3 regions of the Brevibacterium sp. 2SA genome follow, and region 2 is predicted to be linked to each of the others. Evidence: riboswitches for the same ligand, from Rfam matches in the RefSeq annotation. Region 2 holds a riboswitch; each other region holds the start of a gene.
What was found. Region 2 has a riboswitch for thiamine pyrophosphate ahead of FFS20_RS08000 (ECF transporter S component). Riboswitches for the same ligand answer to the same signal wherever they lie in the genome.
Positions count from the first base shown of each region.

Region 1: linked by a shared signal. The riboswitch ahead of thiO (glycine oxidase ThiO) and the one ahead of FFS20_RS08000 (ECF transporter S component) in region 2 are both predicted to bind thiamine pyrophosphate.
Region 3: linked by a shared signal. The riboswitch ahead of thiC (phosphomethylpyrimidine synthase ThiC) and the one ahead of FFS20_RS08000 (ECF transporter S component) in region 2 are both predicted to bind thiamine pyrophosphate.

Region 1 is NZ_SCMW01000006.1:26,041-37,761, reverse strand. Features, by position in the region: gene FFS20_RS04200 (PepSY domain-containing protein) at 130-825, shown strand; gene FFS20_RS04195 (thymidine kinase) at 884-1,495, shown strand; gene FFS20_RS04190 (mismatch-specific DNA-glycosylase) at 1,549-2,190, opposite strand; gene FFS20_RS04185 (SRPBCC family protein) at 2,239-2,718, shown strand; gene moeB (molybdopterin-synthase adenylyltransferase MoeB) at 2,702-3,856, opposite strand; gene FFS20_RS04175 (thiazole synthase) at 3,853-4,662, opposite strand; gene thiS (sulfur carrier protein ThiS) at 4,664-4,900, opposite strand; gene thiO (glycine oxidase ThiO) at 4,897-6,093, opposite strand; TPP riboswitch at 6,084-6,186, opposite strand; gene thiE (thiamine phosphate synthase) at 6,210-7,010, shown strand; gene FFS20_RS04155 (2-dehydropantoate 2-reductase) at 7,007-7,921, shown strand; gene FFS20_RS04150 (DedA family protein) at 7,875-8,663, opposite strand; gene FFS20_RS04145 (histidine kinase) at 8,812-9,948, shown strand; gene FFS20_RS04140 (response regulator transcription factor) at 9,941-10,639, shown strand; gene FFS20_RS04135 (TetR/AcrR family transcriptional regulator) at 10,785-11,504, opposite strand; gene FFS20_RS04130 (NAD(P)/FAD-dependent oxidoreductase) at 11,652-11,721, shown strand, end outside.
Region 2 is NZ_SCMW01000016.1:4,623-16,343, reverse strand. Features, by position in the region: gene FFS20_RS08040 (glycerol-3-phosphate dehydrogenase/oxidase) at 1-126, opposite strand, end outside; gene FFS20_RS08035 (Ppx/GppA phosphatase family protein) at 334-1,299, opposite strand; gene FFS20_RS08030 (enoyl-CoA hydratase/isomerase family protein) at 1,356-2,144, opposite strand; gene FFS20_RS08025 (bifunctional 2-methylcitrate synthase/citrate synthase) at 2,147-3,268, opposite strand; gene prpB (methylisocitrate lyase) at 3,265-4,170, opposite strand; gene FFS20_RS08015 (MmgE/PrpD family protein) at 4,170-5,666, opposite strand; gene FFS20_RS08010 (DUF4916 domain-containing protein) at 5,990-6,529, shown strand; gene FFS20_RS08005 (universal stress protein) at 6,716-7,678, shown strand; TPP riboswitch at 7,759-7,867, shown strand; gene FFS20_RS08000 (ECF transporter S component) at 7,893-8,522, shown strand; gene FFS20_RS07995 (ABC transporter ATP-binding protein) at 8,522-10,024, shown strand; gene FFS20_RS07990 (energy-coupling factor transporter transmembrane component T) at 10,035-10,856, shown strand; gene FFS20_RS07985 (hypothetical protein) at 10,861-11,403, opposite strand; gene FFS20_RS07980 (biopolymer transporter Tol) at 11,473-11,721, shown strand, end outside.
Region 3 is NZ_SCMW01000095.1:234-5,456, reverse strand. Features, by position in the region: gene FFS20_RS17560 (DUF1684 domain-containing protein) at 1-1,271, opposite strand, end outside; gene FFS20_RS17555 (M18 family aminopeptidase) at 1,517-2,866, shown strand; TPP riboswitch at 3,484-3,594, shown strand; gene thiC (phosphomethylpyrimidine synthase ThiC) at 3,591-5,223, shown strand, end outside.

The DNA.
Region 1 (11,721 bases), on a different contig from region 2:
GCTGCCTGGACCGGCCAGGCTGCCCGGATCGACCACGTTGCCGCGGTCGACTTGTCGGCCCGGACCGATCCGATGATAGTTCTCTTAGATTCCTGACGGGCTCTCGGCCGCGTTGCTACCGTGATTGGTATGAAGACTGCGAAGCCGACCTACCTCGCCGCTGTCGTCACGCTCGCCTTCAGCCTCTCCTTGACCGGGTGCGCCGGCGGGAATGCCGAATCCCAGAGCCCAGACGCCGCGTCGAGCCAGCCGACGCAGGCCGGAGCGGTCGGCTCCGCATCGGCTGAGGAGAGCGAACAAGCCGGCCAGACCGGGCAATCTGACCAGTCCGATCAAGCTGGCCAGACTGGTCAGTCCGGCCAGACTGGTCAGTCCGGGCTGTCGGCCGACGCCGACCTGAGCAGGGCCCAGCCGCAGGTGACGCCCGAGGACGCGATCACCGCAGCGCAGACCGAGGTCGGCGACGGCACCGTCCACGCCATCGAACTCGACCACGACCGCCGTGACGACGCGTGGCAGTACGAGGTGAAGATCCTCTCCGGCACGACGGACTACGACGTCACGGTCGATGCGGACTCCGGCGACGTCGTCAGCCGCGACGAGGACACCACCGACGACTCCGAGCAGGCCATCGACCTCAGCGCCCCGATGACCTTCGACGAGGCGCTCGGCCTCGCCGCCGGGCAGGGCACAGGGCGGCTGACGAGCTGGAAGCTCGAATCCGACGACGGTCGTATCGAGTATCAGTTCGACTACGAGGACGGCAGCACGGACACCGAGGTGACCGTCGACGTGGACACGAAGAAGGTCACCGTCGACAACTGAGGTGATCTCGCGACCGGTCCGACCCCTGTGTGTCACCGCCTCGGGCTAGGCTGATCCCATGCACGCCAACGCTGCGCCTCCGGTCGGCCGCCTCGAAGTCATCACCGGTCCGATGTTCTCCGGCAAATCCGAAGAGCTCATGCGCCGTGTTCGGCGCGCCCGCATCGCGGGTGTCAACGCGCTCGTCATCAGCCATTCCCTCGACACCCGCGCCGAACTCTCGGCCGTCACCTCGCACATCGGGGTCAACATTCCCGCGATCCCCGTCGGCAACGTCACCGACCTCGCAGCGGTCGCCGCGACGGAGGACTTCGACCTCATCGCCATCGACGAAGCTCAGTTCTTCGGTCCCGACCTCGTCCCGGTCGTCGACGACCTTCTGGCCACGGGTGCCACGGTCATCGTCGAAGGCCTCTGCGTGACCTTCGACGGCGCTCCGTTCGAACCGCTGCCGACCTTCATGGCGCTCGCTGAGGACGTCACGAAGCTCACGGCAGTCTGCACGATCTGCGGCCGTGACGCCGTGTTCCATGAGCGCATAGCCGCGCAGCCAACCGGCGCCGCCACCGACATCGACGCCAGTCACGTCGGCGGCCTCGACTCCTATGTCGCCCGCTGCCGGGAGCACTTCGGTGAGGGAACGGCGCGCACCGTTCCGGACCGGCCATGAGCCCGGCACCTGACTCACCCTGATCCCGCGGCCCTGTCGTCAGCCGGGCAGCATCACTGCTCGATGGCAGTCCACGTCTCCCGCCAGATGTCGGCGAGCGCTGCGATGTTGTAATGCGCGTTCAACCCGCTCGGCTGCGGCACGACGCGCAGAGCGACGTCCTCCGGCCAGCCGGGAATGAGCGAGGTGTCCTGGACGCCGAGCGTCGCCTTCGGCTGGGAGAACGCGATCCGGAACGAGGTGATCCCGGCGATCGCCACGGCTGCCGGACGAATCTCGGCCAAGCGCTCGACGAGCCGGGCACCGCCGGCGCGCAGCTCCTCGTTCGTCAGCTCGTCGGCCCGGGCAGTGGCCCGTCCGACGAGGTTGGTGATTCCGATGCCCCGGGAGAGCAGATGCTCCTCGTCCTCGGCGGAGAGACCGAGAGAGGCATCGACGAGGTGATCGGTCAGCCCGCCCCGATGGAGCGAGGGCCAGAAGCGATTGCCCGGACGTGCGAAGGGCGCATTGACCGCCGCCGTCCACAGTCCCGGATTGATGCCGACGATGAGCAGAGAGAGTTCTCCCGGCGCGGCCGGGAGAACATCATCGATGGCGTCGGGATCGTCGGTGGCGAACTGCGCGAGGTCGTCCTTCGTCGGCTTCCGCCCGCCGAGCGGCGATGGTCTGCGGGGTCGGCGATTTTCGGCTGGCACGCCACCCAGACTACCGTCGAAGGACGACGCGTCGAACGGAGGCCCGCCATGAGCCACGAGCACACCCGGCCCCGCCCCGGTGAGTCCGCGCCCTTCCACTTCGAGTCGGTGTGGCGGGTGGCCGATCCCCTCGCAGCGGTGTGGTCGGTCCTCACCGACGTCGAGGCCTGGCCGCAGTGGTGGCCGGGCATCGCCGTGGCCACCACAGACGACTCCGGTGTGCACCCCGGCAGCCGCGCGGGGATCACCGTGCGCAGCCCCCTCGGCGTCGCGTTCGACATCACGCTGTCCATCGAGGGTCTCACTCCTGCGCGGCAGGTGCGCCTCGTCGCCGACGGCGATCTGCGCGGCGTCGGCGTCTGGACCCTCGCGCGCACCGGGCCGCTCACCGCGATCTCTTCGACCTGGTGCGTGACGACGCGCCGGCGATCGGTCCGGGTCCTCAGACCGGTCTCCGCCGGCATGCACGGCTTCGTCATGCGAGCAGGCGAGGACGGACTCCGCCGCCGCCTCAGCGCACTGGCGTAGACCCCGCCGCAGCCCACGCCTCGATGCCTCCGGCCAATGACCGAATGCGGACGTCCGGCGGCACCTCGCTGCTCATTGCCGAGATGGCGCGAGCCGACCGCACCCCCGACTTGCAGTGGACGACGATGTCGGTGGCAGGGCCGACCGCCTCGGCGAGGGACTGCCAACCGCGGTCGACGACGTCGGCAAGCGGGACGTGCACGCTGCCGGGGATCGCCTCGAGCTCCCGCTCCCACGCCTCCCGAACATCGACGATCACCGGCGACGGCGTGAGTGCGCGGACATCGTCGACCGTGACCTCTGCAACCCCGACCATAGCCGGGGATCCCACCGCCGGTGCCGCACAGGCGAGGGCCACCTCGGTGAGATCGGTGACAGCGGGCCGGTCCGGGTCGGGCGAGAAGCGCAGCGTCGTCAACGTCGTGCTCAGCGCATCGACCCGCAGCAGGCGGCCGAGCAGGGGATCGCCGATACCGCAGATGAGCTTGATCGCCTCAGCGGCCATGACCGACCCGACGAGACCGCAGAGCACCCCGAGCACCCCGCCCTCGGCACAGCTCGGCACGGAATCGGCATCGGGGATGTCGGGGAAGAGGTCACGCAGCATCGGACCGTGACCGGGGAAGAACGTGCTCACCTGTCCCTCGAATCGGAAGATCGTTCCCCACACGAGCGGTGTGCCGGTGAGTTCGGCGACGTCGTTGGACAGGTAGCGGGTCGCGAAGTTGTCCGCCCCGTCGATGACGAGGTCGTGGCCGGCGAAGAGTTCGAGGGCATTGTCCGGGCTCAGCCGCTCGGCGATGGTCTCGACGGTGAGAGCGGGATCGAGCCGGAGCAGGGCGTCACGTGCGGACTCGACCTTGGGACGGCCGACATCGGCATCCCGATGAAGGATCTGGCGCTGCAGGTTCGAGACGTCGACGACGTCGTCGTCGATGACGGTCAGCTGCCCGATCCCAGCCGCTCCGAGGTACTGGAGGACCGGGGCACCGAGACCGCCGGCGCCGATGACGAGGACTTTCGCCGTGCGCAGGCGGCGCTGACCGGTCACCCCGACATCGGGCAGGCTGAGATGCCGAGAGTAGCGGGCGATCTCCGCGGGGGTGAGCTCGGGTCCGGGGTCGACGAGCGGTCTCACGGCCCCATCACCAGGTTCTCGACCGAGGTCGTGCGGGCGGTCTCCGCGGTGACCCGTCCGTCGTCGGGGGACGAGGCCAGTGCAAGCGGTCGTTTGGGGATCCGTCCCGCCCCGGCCGCCAGACGACCGGCGTCGACGGCGAGCCGCATCGCCTGCGCCATCGCCGGGGCGTCGTGCGCACGAGTGACGGCGGAGGCGAGCAGCACCGCGGTGCACCCGAGCTCCATGGCCAGGGCGGCATCCGAGGCGGTGCCGATGCCCGCGTCGAGGATGACGGGCACCTGGGCGCGGGAGACGATCGTCTCGATGTTGTGCGGGTTGAGGATGCCCAGGCCCGAACCGATCGGAGCGCCGGCGGGCATGACCGCGGCGGCCCCGGCGTCCTCGAGCCGCTTCGCCAGTGCCGGATCGTCGTTCGTGTAAGCGAAGACCGTGAAGCCGTCGAGGACGAGCTCCTCGGTGGCGCGGAAGAGTTCGACAGGGTCGGGCAGCAGGGTGTCCTCGTCGGCGATGACCTCGAGTTTGACCCAGTTCGTCTCGAGCGCCTCGCGGGCGAGCTGAGCGGTGAGTACGGCATCGCGGGCCGTGTAGCAGCCGGCCGTGTTCGGCAGTGAGCGGATGCCCAGCCGTTCGAGGAGCGCGAACACCGAATCCCTGGCTTCGGCGTCGAAGCGGCGGATCGCGACCGTCGTCAGCTCTGTCGCCGAGGCGGTCAGGGCGTCCTCGAGGATGCGCAGGGTGCTCGCCCCACCCGTGCCCATGACGAGGTGGGAGTCGAAGGTCACGGTGTCGATGGTCCAGCTCATATCAGCCTCCCTGGACTGCGGTGACGATGTCGACGGTGTGGCCGTCGGTGATGGTGAAGCCGGCCCACAGGCCGCGGCGCACGACTTCGCCGTCGACGGCGAGGGCCACCCCGAGGCGGCCGCCGTCGACCGGGGTGCCGTCCTCGCTCAGCTGCCGTCCGGTGATGTCCTCGACGAGGGTGCGGGCGGTCGTGCCCGCGGTGATGTCCCGGCGGTCGCCGTTGAGAGTGATGGTCATGATCCCTTCCTTGCTGTCAGCAGTGGCGCAGCAGGTGGCTGCGGTGATGGTGGCGGGTCGGCCTCGAACCGTCCCGGTGCCACGGCCTCGCGCGCACCGACGGGCAGCCACGCGGAGTCGGCGCCGAGGACGAGATCCGCGCCGAGGCGGGCGCCGAACGGTGCGAGGAGCACCCCGTGGCGGAAGTACCCGGTGGAGACGACGAGACCGGGGTCGCTGCGGCCGAGCAGTGGGAGGTCGTCGGGCGAACCGGGCCGGGCTCGCGCGGTGATCTCCGTGATCTCACACCCCAGGAGTCCGGGCACGAGCCGTTCGGCGTCGTGGAGGAGACGGTGGACGCCCTCGGCGAGGATGCCGGTCTGACCGTCCTCCCGGGACGTCGCCCCGAGGACGAGCTCCCCATCGGGCCGCGGCACGACGTAGACGGGCCGACCGGCGACGAGTCCCCGGATCGTGCGGGTGAGCAGCGGCGGCGCGTCGGGGTCCGAGCGGAGCCGGATGACATCGCCGTGGACGGCCCGCAGCGGCAGCGGCGGAGCCCCGGCGATCGCATTGTGCGCCATGCCTGCGGCGAGCACGACCTGATCGGCGCGGGCTCGGCGCCCCGAGGCGAGCACGACTCCGGTCGTCCGAGCCGGGGCTTCGCCGGCCGGTGACCCCTCCTCGCCGACCAGCCCTGTCACCCGATCCTCGATGACGCGGTCACCGAGGACGGTGAGCAGCGCGCGCGTCACCCGCCGGGGATCGATCGCATGATCGCCGGGAATGAGGACGGCCCCGCACACACCGGGAGCCAGGGCGGGTTCGAGGTCGCGGGCCCGGGATCCGGTGACCAGGTCGAGGTCGGAACCGGCCGCGGACTGAAGGGCGCTGAGTTCGCGCAGGGCCGTGAGATCCGCGCGGTCCCCGGCGCAGACGAGCGTGGCGGTCGTCGTCTCCCCGAGGTTGGCCCCCGAATCCCGGGTCAGTGCCGCAGTGAAGTCGGGGTAGAGGTCGGCGGAGACGCGCATGAGCGGAAACAGCGGAGTCTGGCCCCACGCGATCTCGGCGGCAGGGGCGATCATCCCGGCCGCGGCCGACGTGGCACCCGTGCCCGGGTGCGGATCGATGACGGTGACGGCCGCCCCGCGCCGGTGCAGCTCCCACGCCGTGGCCAGGCCGATGATCCCGGCGCCGACGACGATGACGTCCATGCGATTCTCCCTCCGGCGGCATGACCCGCATCAGGTGAGGCGGTCGGCACGAAGCCCTCTCAGCCTCCCAGCGAGGCTCCCGCGAACTCCTCTACTCTAGGAGCATGGTTCCCACGATGCCAACGTCTCCCGCAGTGCAAGACCCCGTCACCGCCCCTGCTGAGCACGCGGGCCACCCGGTCGACCGCGACGCCTCCGGGTCGGATGCCGCGCGGACCCGTGCGCTCGCCTCCGCCCGGCTCTACCTCTGCACCGACGCCCGCACGCAACAAGGCGACCTCGGTGAGTTCCTCGACGCCGCCTACGCCGGGGGCGTCGACATCATCCAGCTCCGCGACAAGGGTCTCGAAGCGCGGGAGGAGATCGCCGCCCTCGAGATCCTCCGCGATGCCGCGCGCCGGCATGGGAAGCTCTTCTCCGTCAACGACCGTGCCGATGTCGCCCTCCTCGTCGGCGCCGACGTCTTCCATGTCGGGCAGGGCGACCTGACGAGCGCGCAGGCCCGTACGGTGCTCGGCGACGACGTCATCCTCGGCCGGTCCACGCACTCGGTCGAGCAGGCGCTCGCCGCAGCCGCCGACCCGGAGATCGACTACTTCTGCGTCGGCCCCGTGTGGGAGACCCCGACGAAGCCGGGCCGCCCGGCCGCCGGACTCGATCCGCTGGCGGCGGTGAGCGGGAGGACGGAGAAGCCGTGGTTCGCGATCGGCGGGATCTCCGCCGGTGACCGTCTCCGGGCGGTGCAGGAGACCGGGGCGACGCGCATCGTCGTCGTCCGCGCGATCACCGAGGCGCCTGACCCCGCCGAGGCGGCCGCTCGGCTGCGCGCGCAGCTGACTTCCGCTGACCCCGACACGACCACCGACACGACCACCGACACGACCACTGACTCGACCACGAAGGACGGCACCCTGTGACAATCCTCATCGCCGGAGCCGGGGCGACCGGCGGCGCCTTCGGCACCCGCCTCGTCGAAGCCGGGCGCGACGTCGCCTTCCTCGTCAGGCCCGCCCGTGCCGAGGCTCTGAGAGAGACCGGACTGCGATTCATCGCCCCCGACGAGGACCGGACGAACCCGGTGACCGTGACGACGGCGGAGGAGCTCGCAGCCGACCCCACCCCGGTCGACCTCGTCCTCGTCGCCGTCAAGGCCGGTGCCCTCGAATCGATCATCGCCGACCTTCGCCCGGCCGTCGGACCCCAGACCCTCATCATCCCGTTCCTCAACGGGATGGCGCAGATCGGCCGCCTCGAGGCGGAGTTCCCCGGACAGGTGCTCGGCGGACTCGTCAAGATCGTCGGCACGATGCGCGGAGCCGACATCGTCCAGATGACGGATCTCGCGACGATGACGATCGGCCGCCTCGGCGGGGGAGAGGTCCCACCCGCGGTCATCGACGCGCTCGACGTCCCGGGCTTCCGGCTCCAGGTCATCGACGGCATCGACGACGCCCTGTGGGAGAAATGGGTGTTCATCGCCGCGGCCGGAGTCGTCACGTGCCTCTTCCGGGCACCGGTGGGCGCGATCATGGCCGCGGGCGGCGAACCCCACGTCGTGGGGATCATCGACGAACTCGAAGCCGTCGCCATGGCCGCCGGCCACCCGGTCTCGGCGCGGGCGCGCGCCGCCACCCTCTCGATGCTCACCGCCGAGGGCTCCGCTTTCACCTCCTCGCTCTACCGCGACGTCACGGCCGGGCTGCCGAACGAGACCGAGCACATCCTCGGCCACCTCCAGAGCACGGCGCGCGACCTCGGCGTGCCCACCCCGCTGCTCGACCTCACTCTCGTGCAGCTGCGAGCAGGCGAGTTCGACCGGAGCGCGTGAGGCGGCCGCGCTCTGCGGTCGGGACACACTCCCGTGGCCCGACCGCAGCTGCCGTGGGCTCGGGCACCGCGGGCTCGAGGACAGCGGTGCCGGCCTCGTCTCCGTCAGATTCGGAACCTCCGGATGCGGGCTCGGCAACAGCGGTCCTCCGCTTCACACGGAGACGGCGGACCGCCTCGGCGAGGGTGGTGAGGGTGAGCGCGATGCCGACGCCGAGGACGACACCCCACAGCGGCTGATCAGCGAAGACGGCCCCACCGAGGAGCCCGATGCCCGTCGAGTAGGCCGCCCACGCCAGCGCCCCGAGGACGTCTGCGGCGAGGAACCGGGGCAGGGGATAGCGAAGCATCCCCGAGGCGATCGTCGTCGCCGTCCGCCCGCCGGGGATGAACCGCCCCGCGACGAGCATCGCACCGCCCCGAACGGCGAACATCTCCGCCGTCGAGGCAAGCAGTCTGCGCAGCCGGGCCGACCGGACCCACCGGTCGGTGGCGCGGCTGCCACCGCGGCCGACGAGGTGGGCGGCGAGATCGCCGAGGAGCGCACCGACGGTCGCCGCCGCGATGATGCCCACCGCAGCCGGACTGCCGGTCACGGCGTACGCGGCGGCGGTGATGACGACGGTCTCCGAGGGCACGATCGGAACGAGGGAGTCGAGGGCGGCGACGACGGCGATGAGGAGATAGAGCCACGGGGAGGTCAGCGTCTGGTGGATGAGGTCGAGAGCGAAGTCCATGGTCATCGACCCTAGTGACGCAGCCGTGGCCGCCGGTACGAGGCGGAGCGCAGACCGCGGGCGGGCTCACCCGAGCCGACGATGCGGAAAACCGGAACGAGAAGTGAGGTCTGACCCCTCCAGACGCCCTGACCTGCGTTGCTACGATCGAGCCATGCCGTGGCCCGCGACGATCCCGCGCGAACCCCGCATGTTCCTGAAGCGGTGGTCGCTCTCCGTGCTCGGGGTGCTGTGGGGCGGCCTGCTGTGCCTGCCGCTGCTGCTCGCCGCATGCTTCCCGCCCGCCTCGGCGCTCTCCCGCCGCGTCCTGGCCTGGGAGCGGAACCGGCAGGAGCGGACCTTGGGCATCGTGCTCGCCGACGCCCGGCCGGGGCGCGGATTCTTCGCCCTGACCGGCCTCGTCGCCCTCCTCATCGCCGTGCCCGTGGTCAATCTCCTCACCGGCTTCGTCTTCGTCACCCTCGGCGCGCTCATCCAGGGCCTGTTCGCCGGCGGCGGGGTGACGATCAGCTTCTCACTGTGGACGATGAGCCAGCCGCTGCTGCTCGTCGGAGTCCTCTACGGGGCGGCGAACCTCATCGGCGCGGTCCTCCTCGCCGAACTCGGCAACTGGCTGCACGGGCGCATCGACGCCTCCGCCGGGCAGGTGAGCCGACCGACCGCCGTCCACAGCCGCATCACGGAGCTCATCACCACCCGCCGCGGGGTCGTCGTCGCCATCGACGACGAACGCCGCCGCATCGAACGCGACCTCCACGACGGGGTGCAGCAGAACGTCGTGTCCCTGTCCGTCCTCATCGCCCGGGCCCGCCGGGCACAGGACCCGGAGAAGGCGGCCGCCCTCCTCGACAGTGCGCTCGTCCAGTCCCAGGACCTCATCGACGAGATGCGCGAGGTGGCATGGCGGGTCTATCCGACGGCCCTCGACGAGCACGGGCTGGCGTCGGTGCTCACGCGCATCGCCAACCACTGCCCGGTGCCGGTGTCCATCCTCGAGCAGCCGGGCAGGCGCATCCCGCAGGCCGTCGAATCGGCCGCGTACTTCGTCGTCCGCGAAGCCGTGACGAACGTCGTCAAGCACGCCGACGCCTCGGCGATCACCATCCGCGTCCACGACGGCGGGTCCGCGCTGGTCGCCGAGGTGGTCGACGACGGCCGGGGAGGCGCCGACCTGCGCGGGGGCGGGCTCCAGGGCCTCTCCCGGCGGGTCAGCGCACTCGACGGCCGACTCGAGATCATCAGCCCCGAGGGTCAGGGCACGACAGTGAGAGCGGAGATCCCCTATGACTGAGCCCACCCGCACGAATGCGCCGACGCCGGCGACCCCTGACGCGCTGCGCGTCGTCCTCGCCGACGACGCCGTCCTCCTGCGGGAGGGTGTGCGCAGTCTCCTCGAGGACGAGGGGATCTCCGTCGTCGCCTCCGTCGATGACGGAACCCAGCTGCTCGCCGCCGTCGACGCCCTGTCCCCGCAGCTGGCGATCGTCGACGTGCGGATGCCGCCGACGCATACGACGGAGGGCCTCGAGGCGGCGCTGACGATCAAGCGCACCCACCCGGACATCGGGGTGCTCGTGCTCAGCCAGTACGTCCTCCACGAGTACGCGACCGAGCTGCTCAGCTCCGAATCGGTCGGTGTCGGCTACCTGCTGAAGAACCGGGTCACCGACATCGACAGGTTCCTCGACTCGGTCATGCGCATCGCCGCCGGCGGCACCGTCATCGACCCCGAGGTCGTCCGGCAGCTCCTGCGCACCTCGGAGCGGCAGTCGACGCTCGAGGCGCTCAGCCCCCGGGAGCACGACGTCCTCGAGGCGATGGCCGAGGGCCTGTCGAACCGCGGCATCTCAGAGCGCCTCTACGTCTCGATCAGCTCGGTGGAGAAGGCGATCAGCGCGATCTTCGACAAACTCGACCTCCAGGCAGGAGAGACGACGAGCCGCCGGGTCGCAGCGGTCCTGCGCTTCCTCGACCGCACGTGAGGCCACTCTGATCTCCGCTCGGGCTCGGATCCCGAAGCGCTGACCCAGATCCGCTGATTCGACGAGGATGCCGTCGACTGCGCACATGGGCTGCGCCGGCCAGCCGTCGCACCGTGGGTGATCCGCGGTCAATCGTCTGCCATCCTCAGTCGTCTGCTGCCGCGATGAGACGCCTGAGAAGGTGGAACTGCTCAGCGCCGAGCCGAGCGATCGCCCCCGCCCGCGTCTCGTCCGGACCCGCTCCCGCCTGCGCCGAGAAGGTCGAGTCCGCCGTCTGTGCCGCCTCGGCCGGATCGTCGTCCGATAGCGCCCCGGTGCCATCCCGGGGCGCGGGGACGGTTGTGCGCAGCGTCCACTCGTCGAAGGCCCGAAGCAGCGTCGTGACCGCCATGGTCTGCAGCCGGGGCGAGACCGCTGCGTCGACGGCACCGGTGCGGCGTCCGACGATGAGGACCTCGTCAAGCCAGTGATCGATCGCGCGGTGGAAATCGCGGAGCGCTGGGTGCTGGGGATCGGTCCAGACGATGCGCCACAGCAGATCGAGTGCCTCGCTGGACGGCCAGACTCGCATCGCCTCATCCCATGTCGCCGAGGCGGTCGCCCAGAAATCGGGGGCGAAATCCTTCGGCGAAGGCGGGCTCCAATCGTCGCGGGCCCGGTCGACGAGGGTGGAGACGACGAGGCCGAGCAGCTCGTCCTTCGAGTCGAAGGCGTGGTAGAACGAACTCTTGCTCATCCCGCACGCAGCGATGATCCGGTTGAGCGACGCCTGACTCGCCGCATGCGAGGCGAACTCGTGGGCGGCTGCGGCGATGAGAGCATCGCGCTTGCCGGGGGCCATGCGCGCGAGGGCAGTGTCGGACATGAGCCGATCGTAGCAAGCCGGCCCCACTGTATGGACTAGGTAGTCCACAGAATGCTATCGTCAGTGGACCAGGCGGTCCACGACGTCATCGACGGACCGAGATCAGGGCATCACCGAACCACAGGACCCCACGAGAGAGCGGGCATCATGATCAGTGCGACCAGCTTCGACGTGCAGCTCCGCGCCGCTTCCAGTGACGACCTGCGCATTCTCGTCG
Region 2 (11,721 bases):
GTCGTGGGCGTCGACGACGCCGACCTTGAGTCCGCGGGTGGCCGCGTCGAAGGCGGCGCCGGCCCCGGTGACCCCGCCGCCGACGACGAAGACGTCGAGCGGATCCTCGGGCGTCGTGGCTGCCATCGCGGACAGGGACTCTTCACGGAACGAGGGGGATAGCTCGCCGTTTCGCATTGCCGTCTTGCCTCCAGGATTCGGGGCGCGAGGCCCCGTTCGAGATACGGCCGAGGTGACCGGCCGGTAATCTCAAGCTAGCAGGCGGCGGAGACAAATGGGAACCGCAGAGAGGGTGATTCCGGCCATTGTCGAAAGCCGGAGTCGAACCGTGACCTAATCCGCGGCTGCGCGCATCGCCGAGGTGGCCTCCGCCGAATCCAGCAAGTCGAGTTTGCGCATGATGATGCCCTCGCGCAGCGCCCACGGGGAGATGCTCATGACGGAGACGTCGAAGATCGTGAAGGCCGCCTCGGCGACGATGGCCCCGGCGAGCACCTGGCCGGCACGGGCCTCGGAGACGCCGGGCAGCGTCGCCCGCTGCTCGGGGGTGCGGCTGGAGAGGGTGTCGATGATGCCGGGCAGGTCGCGGCGGAAGAGCTTGCGGGGCACGTAGATGCCGTCGCCGCTCGGGGCCGCGCCGGCGATCCGGGCGAGCGAGCGGAACGTCTTCGAGGACCCGACGACGTGGTCGGGGGTGCCGACGCGGTTGATGTCTCCGGCGATCCGGCCGATCTGGGAGCGCGCGTACTTCCGCAGCCGGTGGATGTCCTCGGGCGTCGGGATCGGGTCGGGGATGAAGTCGGCGTACGTGCGTCCGGCGCCGAGCGGCACGGACACGGCCGCCTGCGGGTACTCGTCCTGACCGGCCGCGATCTCGAGCGAACCGCCGCCGATGTCGAGGAGGAGGATCTTGCCGGCCGACCACCCGAACCAGCGGCGGGCGGCGAGGAACGTCACGCGTGCCTCGTCCCTGCCGGACATGACGTTGAGGGTGACCCCGAGCTGGTCGCTGATCGAGGCGATGAGCGCCTCCCCGTTGGGGGCGTCGCGGACCGCCGAGGTGGCGAACGCGAGGATCTGCTCGGCCCCCTGATCCTCGGCGATCTCGACCGCCTCGGCGACGAAGTCCCGCAGCCGCTGCTGACCGGCCTCGTCGATCGACCCGTCGGGCCGGAGGTATTCGGCGAGCCGCAGGACCTCCTTGTGCGAGGTCGCCGGCAGCGGGGGTGCCCCGACATGAGCGTCGACGACGAGGAGGTGGACGCTGTTGGAACCGATATCGAGGACTGCGAGGCGCATTGGCTCAGTGTATCCCGCAGATCAGCCTGCACTGACCTCCCGCGGCGGCTGCGCCCTCAGTCCTGCCAGTCGCCGACGCCGAACCCGAACTCGGGTGTCCGCTTGGCGAAGAACGCCTCCTGTCCGCGCGCGATCTCCGCCCGGTACGCCTCATCGAGCCACCGAGGCGGCGCGACGTCGTCGGAGAGCGTGCCGCCGAGGACGGACTTCGCCCCGAGCTGACTGAGCCGGGAGAGACCGGCGACCCGCTCCCCCAGCGCCTGTGCGGCACGCAGCGGCGCCTCGGCGACCTCATGGAAGAACCCGAGCCGGTGCATCTGGTCGAAGTCGACGATCGAGGCGGTGAGCAGCAGATACCTGGCCCACGCGTCCCCGAGGACCCGGGCGAGACTCTCGGTGGGGCCGGGCGGGTAGACGAGGCCGAGCTTGGCCGCGGTCACCCCGTACTTCGACCCGGGGGCGGCGATGCGGATGTCGCAGGCCGCGGCGATCTCCGTGCCCCCGCCCACGCAGTTGCCTTCGATCGCCGCGATCGTCACGGTCCGGGAGCCCGCCACCGCCGCTTCGGCGGCGGAGTTGAGCTGCCAGAAATCGGCGATGGGCACGTCGAGGTCGGCGATGTCGGAGCCCGCGGAGAAGTGACCACCGGCGCCGGTGATGATGAGCGCGCCGATCGAGTCATCGGCGTCGACCCCGGCGATGATCTCCGGCAGGGCCCGCCACATCGCGCGCGAGAGCGCATTGCGCTTGTCCGTCCGAGTCAGAACGAGGGTTCCGACCCCACCGGTGACGGTGAAGTCGAAACCCTCGAGTGCGGTCGGACGATAGGGCTCGTCCGCGCTCATGCTCAGCCCCTGGCGTCGGGGACTTCGCGCTGCGGCTCGCCGTCGTACGCGCTCAGCGGACGGATGAGGGCGTTGTTCGCCTGCTGCTCGAGGATGTGCGCCGTCCACCCGGTGATGCGGGACATGACGAAGATCGGCGTGAACTGATCGGTGTCGAAGCCCATGAGGTGGTACGCCGGCCCCGAGGGGTAGTCGAGGTTGGGGTAGATGCCCTTGCGGGAGACGAAGTCCTCTTCGAACGTGTTGTAGAGGTCGAGCAGATCGTTCGCGCCCTTGACCGCCGCCATCTCCTCGAACGCCTTGCGCATCGTCGGCACGCGCGAGTCGCCGTTCTTGTAGACGCGGTGGCCGAAGCCCATGATCTTCGCCTTGCGCGCCAGCGCATCGTCGATCCACGCCGACGCCCGGTCGGCGGAGCCGACCTCTTCGAGCATCGCCATGACCGCTTCGTTCGCCCCGCCGTGCAGCGGTCCCTTGAGCGCCCCGACGGCTCCGGCGACCGCGGAGTAGAGGTCGGAGGTCGTCGAGGTGATGACGCGGGCGGTGAACGTCGAGGCGTTGAACGAGTGCTCGGCGTAGAGGATCATCGAGATGTCGAAGCTGCGCACGACCTCCTCGGCGGGCATCTCGTCGAAGACCATCTTGAAGAAGTTCGCGGCATAGTCGAGGTCAGTGGTCGGGGCGACCGGGTCGAGGCCGTGCCGGCGCCGGTGGTCGATCGCGACGATCGTCGGCAGCTGCGCGTAGAGGCGCTCGGCCTTCGCGAGATTGGCTTCTTCCCCCTCCGAGTCCGCGTCCGGGTCGACGGCGCCGAGGTAGGCGACCGCGGTCTGGACGACGTGCATGGGGTGGGCGTCCTTGGGCAGGCCGAGGATGATGTCGACGAGCTCGGGCGAGATCTCACGCTGGGCGTGCTCGCGGGCCTTGAACTCCGCCAGCTGCTCCTCGGTGGGCAGTTCGCCGTTCCAGATCAGGTAGGCGACATCCTCGAAGTTGCGCTTGGCCGCCAGCTCCTGCACCGGGTAGCCCCGGTAGGTGAGCGAGTTCGTTTCCTGGACTACCTTCGAGACCGCGGTGGTGTCGACGACGACGCCGGCGAGTCCCTTCTTGATTTCTTCGGTCACTGGTGACCCTCCTGTGAGAAGTTGAATACGGCCGAGTCGAATTCGTTGTACGCGGCGTAGTCGATGGTGTCGTAGAGGTCCGCGCGGGTCTGCATCCGCTCGACGAGGCTGACCTGAGTCCCCTCGTCCCGAATCGTCTGCAGCCCCGACTTGATCGCACCCATGGCCAGACGCAGGGTCGTGACCGGGTAGATCACCATCTTCACCCCGACGTCGGCGAGCTGCTGGGTCGTGAAGAGCTCGCTCTTGCCGAACTCCGTCATGTTCGCCAGGATCGGCACGTCGACGCTCGCGGCGAAGCGCTCGAATTCGCTGAGGTCCCGCATGGCCTCGGGGAAGATCATGTCGGCGCCGGCATCGGCGTAGGCCTTCGCCCGGTCGATCGCCCGGTCGAGTCCCTCGCCGGCGCGGGAGTCGGTGCGGGCGCAGATGACGAAGTTCTCGTCCCGGCGGCCCCGGACCGCGGCGGCGATGCGCTGGTTCATCTCGGCCGTGGTGACGACCTCCTTGCCGTCGAGGTGGCCGCACCGCTTCGGGTTGACCTGATCCTCGAGATGCATGCCGGAGAGGCCGGCGTCCTCGAACTCCTGGACGGTGCGGGCGACGTTCATTGCCTCGCCCCACCCGGTGTCGGCGTCGATGAACGTCGGCAGGTTCGTCACCCGCGCGATCGCCCGACCGTGGTCGGCCACCTCGGTGAGTGTGGTCAGTCCGATGTCGGGCAGTCCCATCGCCGCGGAGAACGCACCCCCGGAGATGTAGACGCCCTCGAACCCGGTCTGCTCGATGATCTGGGCGTTGAGCGGGTTGATCGCGCCGGGGAACTGGACGATCTCGCTGCCGGCGAGGAGGTCGCGGAACTGCTTCCGGCGCTCGGCCGGAGTGGCGGTGGCGCCGAGCATCAGAAGATTCCCTTCGATCCGCTGTGGGTGAGGCCCTCGACGGTGAAGCTCAGCTGTCCGACGCCGGCGGCGTCGAGGTTCTCGAGGTTCTCGGCGAGGTCGAGGAAGCGGGTCTGCTCGGTGTCGGTGAGGATGCCCTCGGAGAGGGTGCGGAACTTCTCGACGTAGTTCTCACGGACGAACGGGCGGGCGCCGAGCGGGTGCGCGTCGGCGACGGCGATCTCGTCGGTCAGCGTCGAGCCGTCCTCGAACTCGATCTCCACGCGACCGCCGAAGGCCTTCTCGTTCGGATCCGTCGAGTGGTAGCGGCGGGTCCACTCGGGATCCTCGGTCGTCTCGATCTTGTGCCAGAGCTTCACCGTCTCCGGGCGCGCGGCGCGCTCAGGCGTGTAGGAGTCCTCGTGGTGCCAGCCGCGGTCCTCGAGCGCGACGGCGAAGATGTACATGATCGAGTGGTCGAGGGTCTCACGGCTGGCCTGCGGATCCATCTTCTGCGGATCGTTGGCGCCGGTGCCGATGACGTTGTGGGTGTGGTGGGAGGTGTGGATGACGATCCGCTTGATCTTCGTGAGATCCTCGATCTCCCCGCCGAGCTTGCGCGCGAGGTCAATGAGCGCCTGCGCCTGGTATTCGGCGGAGTGCTCCTTCGTGTACGTGTCGAGGATCGCGCGCTTGGCCTCGCCCTTGGCCGGCAGCGGGATCGTGTAGCGGGCCTCGGGGCCGGAGAGGATCCAGGCGATGAAGCCGTCCTCGCCTTCGTAGATGGGGTTGGGCGCACCCTCGCCGCGCATCGCGCGGTCGATGGCTTCGACGGCCATCTTGCCGGCGAACGCCGGAGCGTGGGCCTTCCACGAGGAGATCTCGCCCTTGCGCGACTGGCGGGTCGCCGTCGTCACGTGCAGGGCCTGCTGGATCGCCTGGAAGGTCACCTCGGTGGGCAGGTGGAGCATCGCGCCGATGCCGGCGGCCGCCGAGGGCCCGAGGTGGGCGACGTGGTCGATCTTGTGCTCGTGCAGGCTCATGCCCTTGACGAGGTCGACCTGGATCTCATAGCCGGTGGCGATGCCGCCTATGAGGTCGGGACCGGCGATGCCCATGTGCTGGGCGACGGCGAGGACCGGCGGGATGTTGTCGCCGGGGTGGGAGTACTCGGCGGCGAGGAAGGTGTCGTGGAAGTCGAGTTCGCGCACGGCCACGCCGTTGGCCCAGGCCGCCCATTCCGGGGAGAAGCGGTCGCCCAGCGGCAGACCGAAGATCGTGGCGCCGGGGCGCAGCGGGTGCGCCTGCGCCTGTTCGCGGGCGTGGGTGGGAGCCGAGCGGTTCACCGAGGCGGCGGCGACGGCGGCGTTGTCGATGACGCGGTTGATGACCATCTCGGTGACGTCGGCATCGACCGGGGTGGTGTCGGAGGCGACTTCTGCGATCTTCCAGGCGAGCTGGTCTTCACGAGCCAGGTTCTCTGAGCTCTTGTGGGTACGGACTTCATGATCAATCATGAGCAATCCCTTCAATCGTCCTTGACCGCCGCTGGCCATGTCGCGACCGCTGCAGGCCTGGGGAGTGGTTGTCTCAACTGTAGGCCACGTCACTGCTGCGTCCGCGGGCCCGGCCAGAGTTTTATCTTGACATCAAGATACTTTACCCGAGCGGTGACGCCCGACACCACCCCGGGTGACCCGGCAGGCGAACGCCGAGGTGGGCGGGCTGTGCCGGGAGGTCCGACCCAGTGGTGACGACGCTGCCCGAGCAGGCCTTCGACCACCGCCGGAGCAGGCCCGCGACCGCCGCCGGGCGAGGTGAACTGTGACACAATCGGGATATGACCCGCACTGCCCTCGACTTCGACGAGAACTGGTTCGACGACAACGAGTTCGCCCAGCTTCGCCGCCGTCTCCCCATCCCCTATGTCAATGCCATTCCGGTCCGCGTCGGCGAGGCCGGAGACGTCGAGCAGATCGGCCTCCTGCTGCGCCGCCTCGACGACGGCACCCTGGGCCGCGAGGTCGTCGGCGGACGCATCCGCTACCACGAGAGCATCCGCCAGGCCCTGCTCCGTCATGCCGAGAACGACCTCGGCCCGATGGCGCTGCCCGTCGTCCCGCCGGCCATCGCCCCGTTCCATATCGCCGAGTACTTCCCCACCGAGGGCACCTCGCTCCTCCACGACCCGCGTCAGCACGCGATCTCGATGTGCTTCGTCATGGAGGTCCGCGGCGAGTGCACCCCGCGCGCCGATGCGCTCAGCCTCGACTGGCTCACCCCCGCCGAGGCGCTGCGCTCCGACATCGTCGCCGAGCTCTCCCACGGCCAGGAGCACATCATCCGCTCGGCCCTGAGCTACCTCGGCTTCGCCGTCTGAGGCACCCCTCCCCCGGCGTCACCCCGGACGCGGGCACGCGCCGCACGCGAGAGGAATCCGTCCGCCTCGCGGTCTTCTACACGGCGTAGAAAACACTTGGGTACACTGAGGGCGACGAGGACGGCACACGGTTTTCGGGGCCGTCGTCCCCGTCAGGGTTGGTCAGGCCCCGATGGAAGGACTGCCATGACTGCTGACTCCCGCTCGTCCGCCGCGAACCCGGCCGAGGCCCGACCGACCGACACCCGCGCCTCCGAGTCCGGACTCACCGACAACCTCGGCGTCCTCGTCGGCTTCGACGGATCCGAGCTCGCAGCCCTTGCCCTGCGCTACGGCGCCGCCGAGGCGCTGCACCGCGGTGTTCCCCTCACCGTCGTCACGGCCTTCACGATGCCCCTGATGATCTACCCGAACATGGCCTCGATCCCGTCCGAGCCCGAGGACGAAGCCGCGATGCGGGCAGCGGAGAAGACGCTCGCCGAGGCGGCCGAACTCCTTGCCGACCATCCCGGTCCGGTGACGTACGCCGTCGAATCCGGTGACGCCGCCGGTGTCCTCGTCAACCTCAGCGCCAACGCCGATGTCATCATCGTCGGCGCCCGCGGACGCGGCGGCTTCATGGGCCGCATGCTCGGGTCGGTCTCGACGGCCCTGCCACCGCACGCCCACTGCCCGACGATCGTCGTCCCCCGCCATTCGGCGCACCGCGGGGACACGAGCGGCCCGGTCGTCGTCGCCGTCGACGGGTCCGAGGGCGCGCGGATCGCGATGTTCACCGCCGCCGAGGCGGCCGCTTCGCGCAACGCCGATCTGGAGATCGTCACAGTGCTGCCGTCCGGGGAGGAATGGCTCTACTGGTACCCGGAGCTCGAACTCGGCGGTGACGTCGCCGATCGCCGGCAGCGGCAGATCGAAGCCGAACTCGACAAGGACGCCGAAGAGCTGCGCAGCCAGTTCCCCGGACTCCAGGTGTCCACCTCGGCGCTCATCGGCGATGCCGCAGTGCTGCTGTCGGCGGCGACGAAGACCGCGCAGCTGACCGTCCTCGGCACTCGGGGTCGCGGAGCCGTGAAGTCCGCTCTGCTCGGATCGGTCTCCCGCGGGGTCCTCCACCATGCCGAAGGCCCGGTCATGGTCGTCCCGGCCTGAGTCCCTCCCCCACCGCACCTGACGATCCCCGGCCCCGCAGACGCGCGGTGCCGGGGATCGTCAGGTGTTGTACAGTGGAGCGCACACGACAGGGGAGCGCCGCCAAGGGCGCTGAGAGTGCAGATGACGCTGCAGACCCTCGAACCTGATGCGGCTAGCACCGCCGAAGGAAGTCGAGACTCTTCTACCCCTCCTTGAGACACGAGGAGGCGCTATGCCGAACACCACCACGCCCGGTTCCCGCTCGACGACGGCACCGGCATTCACCCAGGCCCCGCCGACGAAGAAGTGGCGGGTCGTCGACTACGTCGTCACCGCGGTCCTCGGCATCGCCGTGGGCCTGATCTTCTGGGTGCTCGCCGCCAGCTGGAAGGGCATCGAACTCGCCTTCCAGGCGTTCCCGCCCTCGATCGGCCTCATCGCCGGCCTCTGGGTGCTCGCCGGACCGCTCGCCGGGGCGATCATCCGCAAACCCGGGGCCGCGCTGCTGTGCGAACTCCTCGCCGCCGCCGTCGAAGGCGTCCTCGGCTCCCACTTCGGGGCGACGGTGCTGCTCTCGGGCTTCCTCCAGGGCCTCGGTGCCGAACTCGTCTTCGCCGCCTTCGGCTACCGGAAGTTCACCCTGTGGGTGACCGCGCTGTCCGGACTCGTCGCCGCGGCGTTCATGGCCGTGAGCGAGAACATCCTCTACAACGCCGAGTGGCAGTTCGACTTCCAGCTCGCCTACGCGGTGTGCGCGATGATCTCCGGCGTCGTCATCTCCGGCATCGGCGCCTGGTACGCCTACCGCGCGATCGCCAAGACCGGGGCGCTGAGCTCCTTCGCCTCCGGCCGCGTGCGCTGATGGGCCTGCCGATCCGCGCCCACGGATACTCGTGGCGGCACGCCGATCGGGACAGCCTCGCCGTCGGCCCCGTCGACCTCGACATCGCCCCAGGTGAGAAGGTTCTCCTCCTGGGCCCGTCGGGGGCGGGGAAGTCGACGCTCCTCCATGCGATCGCCGGGGTCCTGCCCACCGAGGCCGGGGAGTCAGGCGGTGAGTTCCTCGTCGGCGAGGCCGCGCCCGACCCCCGCCGAGGTGTCACCGGGCTCGTCCTCCAGGACCCGAATTCGCAGGTGATCTTCTCCCGCATCGGTGACGATGTCGCGTTCGGAATGGAGAACCTCGGTCTGCCCGCCGAGGTGGTCGACGCGCGGATCGACGCCTCCCTGGCCGCCATGGGCCTCGACCTTCCCCAGTCCCACCCCACGGCGGCACTGTCCGGGGGCCAGAAGCAGCGGCTCGCGCTCGCCGGGATCCATGCGATGGCACCCGAGGTCATCGTCCTCGACGAGCCGACGGCCAACATCGACCCCGTCTCGGCGAGGGCCGTCCGCGATGCCGTGCTCACGGTCCAGGAGTCCACTGCGGCGACGATGATCGTCGTCGAGCACCGGGTGGGCCTGTGGAGCGACGACGTCGACACCGTCATCGTCCTCGGCCGCGCCGGCATCGTCGCCCACGGCACCCCTGATGAGGTCTTCGGTGATCCGGCACTCACCGAGGTGCTCAAGGCCACCGGGATCTGGCTGCCCGAATCCGGGTCCCCCACCGCGACCGACCGCTGGACGGTGCCCGCGCGAACCGGAGCACAGGACCGGCTCGGGTCCCCGGTGCTCGTCGGTGAGCGCCTGAGCGTCGCCCGACCACGGGCGACCGTGCCCGCGGCGACCGATCTCGACCTCGAGGTGCGGGCGGGCGAGGCGCTCGGCATCGTCGGCGCCAACGGGGCCGGGAAGTCGACGACGGCACTGACCCTGGCCGGCCTCATCCCCGAGTTCTCCGGCGTGGTGCGTGCGGCGGGGCCGCTTGCCGCCGGGGCGAAGGAGGCACGGCCGTTCACGTGGCCCTCGAAGTTCCTCGCCCCGCGCATCGGCATGGTCTTCCAGGAACCCGAGCATCAGTTCCTCAAGTCCAGCGTCGCCGATGAGCTCGCCCTCGGTCCGCGACTGGCCGGCTGGTCGACGGCCGAGGTCGACGCTCGGGTAACCGAGCTGCTCGAGACCCTGGGACTGGCCGACATCGCCGACGCCCACCCGCAGGGTCTCTCCGGCGGGGAGAAGCGTCGCCTGTCGGTGGCGGCGATGATCGCTCCGCGCCCCCAGGTCCTCATCGTCGATGAGCCGACGTTCGGGCAGGACGCGCTGACGTGGGCGGGACTCGTCGCCCTGTTCCTCGACGTCCTCGACCACGGCAGCGCTGTCGTCGCCGTCAGCCACGACCTCGACTTCCTCGACGCGATCGGGGCCCGCCGCTTCACGCTCGGCACGGCGGCCCAGACTCTGCGGGGTGAGCGCGTTGAGTGAGAGTGCAGCAATGACCCGTGAGCGCGTCACCGTCGAGGATCCGGGTCAGCTCATCCCCGTGGTGCGCCGCACGGCGCTCGTGCGCTGCAACCCGCTGACGAAGATCGCCGTCGCACTCATCCTCATGGTCGGAGCGCTGCTGAGCATCGACGTCGTCTCCGCGGGGATCATCCTCGGGTTCTCACTCCTCGCCCTGCCGCTGACCGGGCTCGACCTCAAGGCGGCGCTCACACGGCTGTGGTTCCTGCCAGTCGGGGCGCTCCTCGCCGCATGGGGCACGGCGATCCTCGCCGAGAAGACGGGAGCCACCGTCGTCGACGTCGGTCCGATCCTCATGACGACCGGGTCGTTGGAGTCGGCTGCGGCGATCTTCGTGCGCGCCCTGGCACTGGCGATCCCGCTCGTCGTCCTCGCCTCGGCGATCGATCCCAGGGACCTCTCGGATGCCCTCGTCCAGCACCTGCGCCTGCCCGAGACCGTCGTCATCTCGATCCTCGCGGCCAGTCGCCTCCTCGGCCTCCTCGTCCTCGAATGGCAGACCCTGTCGATGGCCAGACGGGCCAGAGGACTCGCCGGCGGGTCGATCCTGCGGCGCACCCGCAGTCTCTTCGCAGGCATCTTCGTCCTCCTCGTCCAATCGATCCGCCGTGGCACGACCCTGGCGATGGCGATGGAGGGACGGGCGTTCGGGCGGCCGGGCAGGACGTGGCGCAGGCGCTCGACGTTCGGCACCGCTGATGCGGTCGTCCTCGTCCTCGCCGTCGTCGTCGCAGTCGTCGCGGTCGCCTCGGCGCTGGTGCTCGGGACGTGGAACCCGATCATTCCAGGCTGAGGTCTCAGACCTCGGCGATGAGGTCCTTGAGGTGTGCCCGCCACTCCTCGAGCGACTCGGCGCTCGGCAGCTTCGAGGCGGTGAGGGTGAGGCGCGTGCGCGCGTCGTCCTTCGGTTCGGCGGCTGCTTCGATCTTCGTCCCGTCAGCGAGGTCGGCGCGCCAGAACGAGCGCTTCGCCGTCGTCGACGGGCGGGGTTCACCGTCAAGGGCGACCCCGCCCAGTGAGCCGTCGACGAGGGCGGCGAAGCGGTCGATGACGTCTCCGCGCTGTCCGGTCACGGTGCGGGAGACGGCGACGTCGAAGGTGCCGTCGGCGCGCTGACCGGGAATCCGTCGGCCGATCTCCTGCTCGTAGGCGACGACGGCACCCTGGACCCACCAGCCGTGGTTGTCGACGACGCCGTCGAACTGCGGGTAGAGCGCATCGGCGAGTTCCTTGTGGCTCGCGTCCTTGCCCCCGGCCTTTTCAAGCCGCTGACGGGTCTGCGCCCAGGGCTCGCCGAGGGCCTTCTCGATGGACTCGATGTTCTGTGCTCGCGTCACCATGGTGTCAGTGTAGCCAGCCAGGGCGCGCTGATTCGGCCGAGCGGCACAGACTGCGCGGCTTAGACTGCGATCGTGACGGATGCGGATGGGTACACCGAGGACGAGAAGTGGCTCGTCGTGCGCGGACGACGGTGGCGGCGCACCGATCCCGCACTTCCCGACGCTCTCGTCGAGCAGCTGAAGAGCCACCTCGGGCGGGCCCGCAACGCGGTGCGGTCGGCGAAGACGGCAGCCGACGACACAGCCCTGCGGGCGGCTCGAGAGCGCGTCGGCGTCGCCAAGCGGGGCCTCGGCGAGCGGGGCGAGAAGTGGTGGGAG
Region 3 (5,223 bases), on a different contig from region 2:
ACGAGGAACTCCGCGTACGCCCCGATCCCGATGACCGGCAGGCGCGAGGTCAGCGCGTCGGTGGCGACCTTGACGAGCCGCGACCTGGCCTTCCGGGTCAGCGGCGTGACGTCGCCGCCGGACATCGCGACCCCGTCGAAGCCGACGAGGGACTGCTCCTCATCGTTCTCGTTCGGGTTGAGGATCGTCATGTCGAGCCCGAACCGGTCGTACCACGGCCGGGTCACGCGGGCGCTGTCCTCGTCCCACCACGAGTAGAAGAGGAACGGCACGTTGATGCCGGCCTCTGAGTAGAAGAACGGGGGCCGGCGCTCACCGGCGGTGACGGCGAACGGCACGTCGTTGCCGGCGACCGGGGCCGGGCAGGTTGCGAACGCGGAGAACGCGAACGGGTAGTTGACCGCACGGTTGAAGTCGACGACGAGCGACCCGTCGGCGTTGGGAATGCCGAGGTCAAGGGTCCGCCACGCCGCCGTCGACCGCCCGTTCGTCTCATCGTGGAAGTCGAGCTGGAGTCCCGTCGCCGGGCACCCCGAGGCCACGAGCGACACCTCCCCGGCGGGCGTGGTAAAGGTGACGGTGCCGACGAGCATCGTCTCGAGCGTGAGGTTCTCCTGCGCCGAGGCGACCGGCCGGATCTCGGGTTCGTCGAAGGGGGTGAAGCGGGCGAGGAAGACGAAGTCCCGGTTCGGATCGAAGACGGGGACCTCGACGAACTTCGCGAGCAGCGGCGACTTCGAGTCGCGGATGCGCACACCGAGGCGACCGCCGCGTTCGATGAGCTCATAGAGGACATGGCCGACAGTGAACCAGTCGAGCGACCCGCCGGTCGGCAGCTTCGCGCTGAACCCGTTGTCCTCGACCCTGACCTGGGGAGACTCCGGCAGCGGAATGTCATCGGCGCCGAGGCGGACGGCCGTGCGCGTCGACCCGGACTCCCATTCCGCGTCGGTGCCTGAACGGGGATCGGTGCCTGCCTCGGGCCTGGTGCCGGGGCCGGTGTCGGTGAGGTCGTGGGAGGTGGGAGCCGCCTCGGTGGGGGCACTGAGCAGATCGAAGGTCGCGGCCGCAGGGCCGGCCTTCGTGCCGGGATCGAGCGCGAGGGTGACCCAGCCGTCGTCGTCGACGGTGAACGTTCCCGGCGCTCCCGGCCACGTCGACTCCTCGTCGAGCCAGTGGAGCCCGACGACGCTGAGCCACCCGAAGGGCGTCGCCAACGAGGAGTTCCGCGAGTCCCGCCACGTATTCCACTCGGCCACGAATTGGTTCACGTCGAACACTCCTCGCATTCTCACTCGTCGTTGCACGCTCGTCCGCGCCGGCCGTCGACGTTCGGCGACCGCCGGCCCGCCCGGTTCGGACGACCGCTGACCGTCCATGTCGGACGACCGCCGGCCCGCCCGGTGCGGGAGACCGCTGACCATCCACGTCGGACGACCGCTGATCGTCCGCTTCGGGCGACCGCTGGCGCTTCGGCCCCTGTGGTCGAAGCTACCCCAAAGGATAGGCTGTTCAGATGAGCACTCCATCCACGGATCAGACAGCAAACGCGCAGGTCGCAGCCGACCTCTCCGCTTTCGTCACGGCCTCTCCCAGCTCCTATCATGCCACTGCCGCAGCGGCCGAGCGCTTCGACGCCGCCGGGTTCACCCGACTCGACGAACGTCAGCCGTGGACCCTTGAGGTCGGCCACGGGTACTACGTCATCCGCGACGGCGCGATCATCGCCTGGATGGCCCCGACAGGGCGGATTGACGCAGCGGAAGCCGATTCGACCGCGAACGGGTCGACCGCCTCGGCGGTGCCCCCGTTCCGGGTCTTCGGCTCCCACACCGATTCGCCGGCGTTCAAACTCAAGCCCGGTGACGAGTTCGTCGCCGAAGGCGTGCGCCAGTTCGGTGTCGAGATCTACGGCGGGCCGCTGCTCAACTCGTGGCTCGATCGGGAGCTCGCCCTCGCCGGGCGCCTCAGCCTCGCCGACGGCAGCGTCGTCCTCGCGCACACGCCGGCGATCGCACGCATCCCGCAGCTCGCGATCCATCTCGACCGGCAGGTCAACGAGGGCCTCACCCTCGACAAGCAGCGGCACACGACCCCGATCGTCGGTCTCGCCGACCTCGCCGAGGCCGATGTCCTCGAGATCCTCGCCGCCTCCGCCGGCGTCGACCCCGAACTCATCGTCGGCCACGACGTCTACACGATCCCCGCGCAGGAGCCCGCGCTCTTCGGCGCCGCGGACGAGTTCTTCGCCTCCCCGAGACTCGACAACCTCCTCTCCGTCCACGCCGGGGTGACCGCGATGACGTCCCTCGACGCCGAGGCGCTCGATGCGGTGGCCCTGTTCGCCGGGTTCGACCATGAGGAGGTGGGGTCGAACTCGCGCTCGGGCGCGAGCGGGCCGTTCCTCTCCGACGTCACCGAGCGGATCGTCGCCGCCCTCTTCCCCGAGGCGAACCGCAGTGACTACCTCGCCGCACTGGCCGCCTCGGTGTGCGTGTCCTCCGACGCCGGACACGCCGCCCACCCGAACTACCCCGAACGCCACGATCCGCACGTGCGTCCGCGCCTGGGTGCGGGGCCCCTGCTCAAACTCAACGCCCAGCAGCGGTATGCCACCGATGCCGTCGGCACGGCGACGTGGGCCCGCGCCTGTGCAGCCGCCGGGGTCGAGTACCAGGACTTCGTCTCGAACAACTCGGTGCCGTGCGGGTCGACGATCGGACCGCTGACGGCCACCCGCATGGGCATGACGACGGTCGATGTGGGACCGGCGCTCTACTCGATGCACTCGGCGCGGGAGATGTGCGCGATCAGCGACGTCGTCGCGCTCGGCGCGGTCGCGAAAACGTTCCTCCAGGGGGCGTGAGGCGCCGCGCCTGCGGGAGCCGACACAGGGGGCGAGCGCTTGCTCGTTCAACGCAGCGCCTCGTTCACCCCTGAGCCTCACTCACCCCTGAGTCTCACTCAACACGAAGCGTGAATATCGCGTCCCCAAAGACGCGATATTCACGCTCCGTGTTGAACGAGCGCCGGCAGATTCGCCGAGGCGGCGATATTCACGCTCGCCGTTGAACGAGCACCCCGAGGACGAGCACCGGCGCACGCCCGCAGACACCCCGTCAGCGAAGTCGCGGGAGTGCGTCCGCCGAGGCGCGATGCTGCACGCACGATGACGCAGCGAGCGGGGCGCGCACGCACAATGCGCGTGGAAGCAGGCCTGCAGGCACGATGCCGCAGGCGTCCAGCGTGCGCAGGAATCCGAGGCGAGCCCACTGGGGTACTTCCCCCAGGGCGCGTCCGCTGGGCACGTCCACCGAGGCACGTCGGCAGGAGCCCGTCCACCGGGGCACACCCACTGGGGCGCGTCCACTTGGGCACGCTGAAACTGAGGCACCAAATCGGGCGACCGCGCGTCCACCGTCTCGCGCAGTGAACACCTGCCGCGGGTGATTTTGTGGCGGCGCCCACACCGTGATAGTCGTTGTGTGACCCCACGGGGGCCTTCGGAAGAGGGCTGAGATCGAGCTGAGACCGCTCGAGACCGTTGAACCTGATCCGGTTGATACCGGCGGAGGAAGAGAGGATCGCAGATGACTGCGCCCACCCCAGAAACCACCCGTCCCACCGTTGCCCCGCGCCCGACGGCACCGGCCGAGAACTCCGCGAGCACCCCCGCGGGTTTCGCTCTCGAGCAGTACCCCACCCATTCCCTGGCCTGGGTCGAGGACCGTGAGCACGGCATCCGCGTGCCCGTCACCCGCATCGACCTCGACGACACGAACGGCCGCCCCAACGAGCCGGTCCACGTCTACCGCACCGTCGGGCCCGGCGCCGTCCCCGAACAGGGCCTGCCCCCGCACCGCGCGGAGTGGATCGCCGACCGCGACGACACCGAGGACTACGCGGCCCGCGGCCACCTCATCGAGGACGACGGGCGGGCAGCCGTCCGCCGCGGCGCACCCTCCCAGCAGTGGCAGGGGCCCGACCGGACGCCTCGGCGCGCGAAGCCCGGACGCACCGTCACGCAGATGCACTACGCCCGGCAGGGCATCATCACCCCCGAGATGCGCTACATCGCGATCCGCGAGCAGTGCGACGTCGAACTCGTCCGCTCCGAGGTCGCTGCCGGGCGCGCGATCATCCCCGCGAACATCAACCACCCCGAATCCGAGCCGATGATCATCGGCAAGGCGTTCCTCGTCAAGATCAACGCGAACATCGGCAACTCGGCGGTGACGAGCTCGATCGCCGAGGAGGTGCAGAAGCTCCAGTGGGCCGCGAAGTGGGGTGCCGACACCCTCATGGACCTCTCGACGGGCAACGACATCCACACCACCCGCGAGTGGATCATCCGCAACTCCCCCATCCCCATCGGCACCGTGCCGATCTACCAGGCGCTTGAGAAGGTCGACGGCGACGCCGAGGCGCTGACCTGGGAGATCTACCGCGACACCGTCATCGAACAGTGCGAGCAGGGCGTCGACTACATGACCGTCCACGCCGGTGTGCTGCTGCGCTACGTCCCGCTCACCGCCGACCGCGTGACCGGAATGGTCTCCCGCGGCGGGTCGATCATGGCCGGATGGTGCCTGGCCCACCATGAGGAGAACTTCCTCTACACGCACTTCGACGAGCTCTGTGAGATCTTCGCGGCCTACGATGTCGCGTTCTCCCTCGGCGACGGGCTGCGCCCCGGCTCGATCGCCGACGCCAACGACGCCGCCCAGTTCGCCGAACTCGACACCCTCGCCGAGCTGACGAAGCGGGCATGGGAGCACGACGTCCAGGTCATGGTCGAGGGCCCCGGCCACATTCCGCTCCATCTCGTGCGGGAGAACGTCGAGCGCCAGCAGGAGCTCTGCGACGGCGCCCCCTTCTACACCCTGGGTCCGCTCGTCACGGACATCGCGCCCGGCTACGACCACATCACCTCGGCGATCGGGGCGACGGAGATCGCCCGGTACGGCACGGCGATGCTCTGCTACGTCACCCCGAAGGAGCACCTGGGACTGCCCGACCTCGACGACGTCAAGACGGGGGTGATCACGTACAAGATCGCCGCCCACGCCGCGGACGTCGCGAAGGGCCACCCGGGGGCGACGGCCCGGGACGATGCGCTGTCGAAGGCGCGGTTCGAGTTCCGCTGGCGCGACCAGTTCGCGCTCGGCCTCGACCCGGAGACCGCCGAGTCCTTCCACGACGAGACGCTGCCGGCGGAACCGG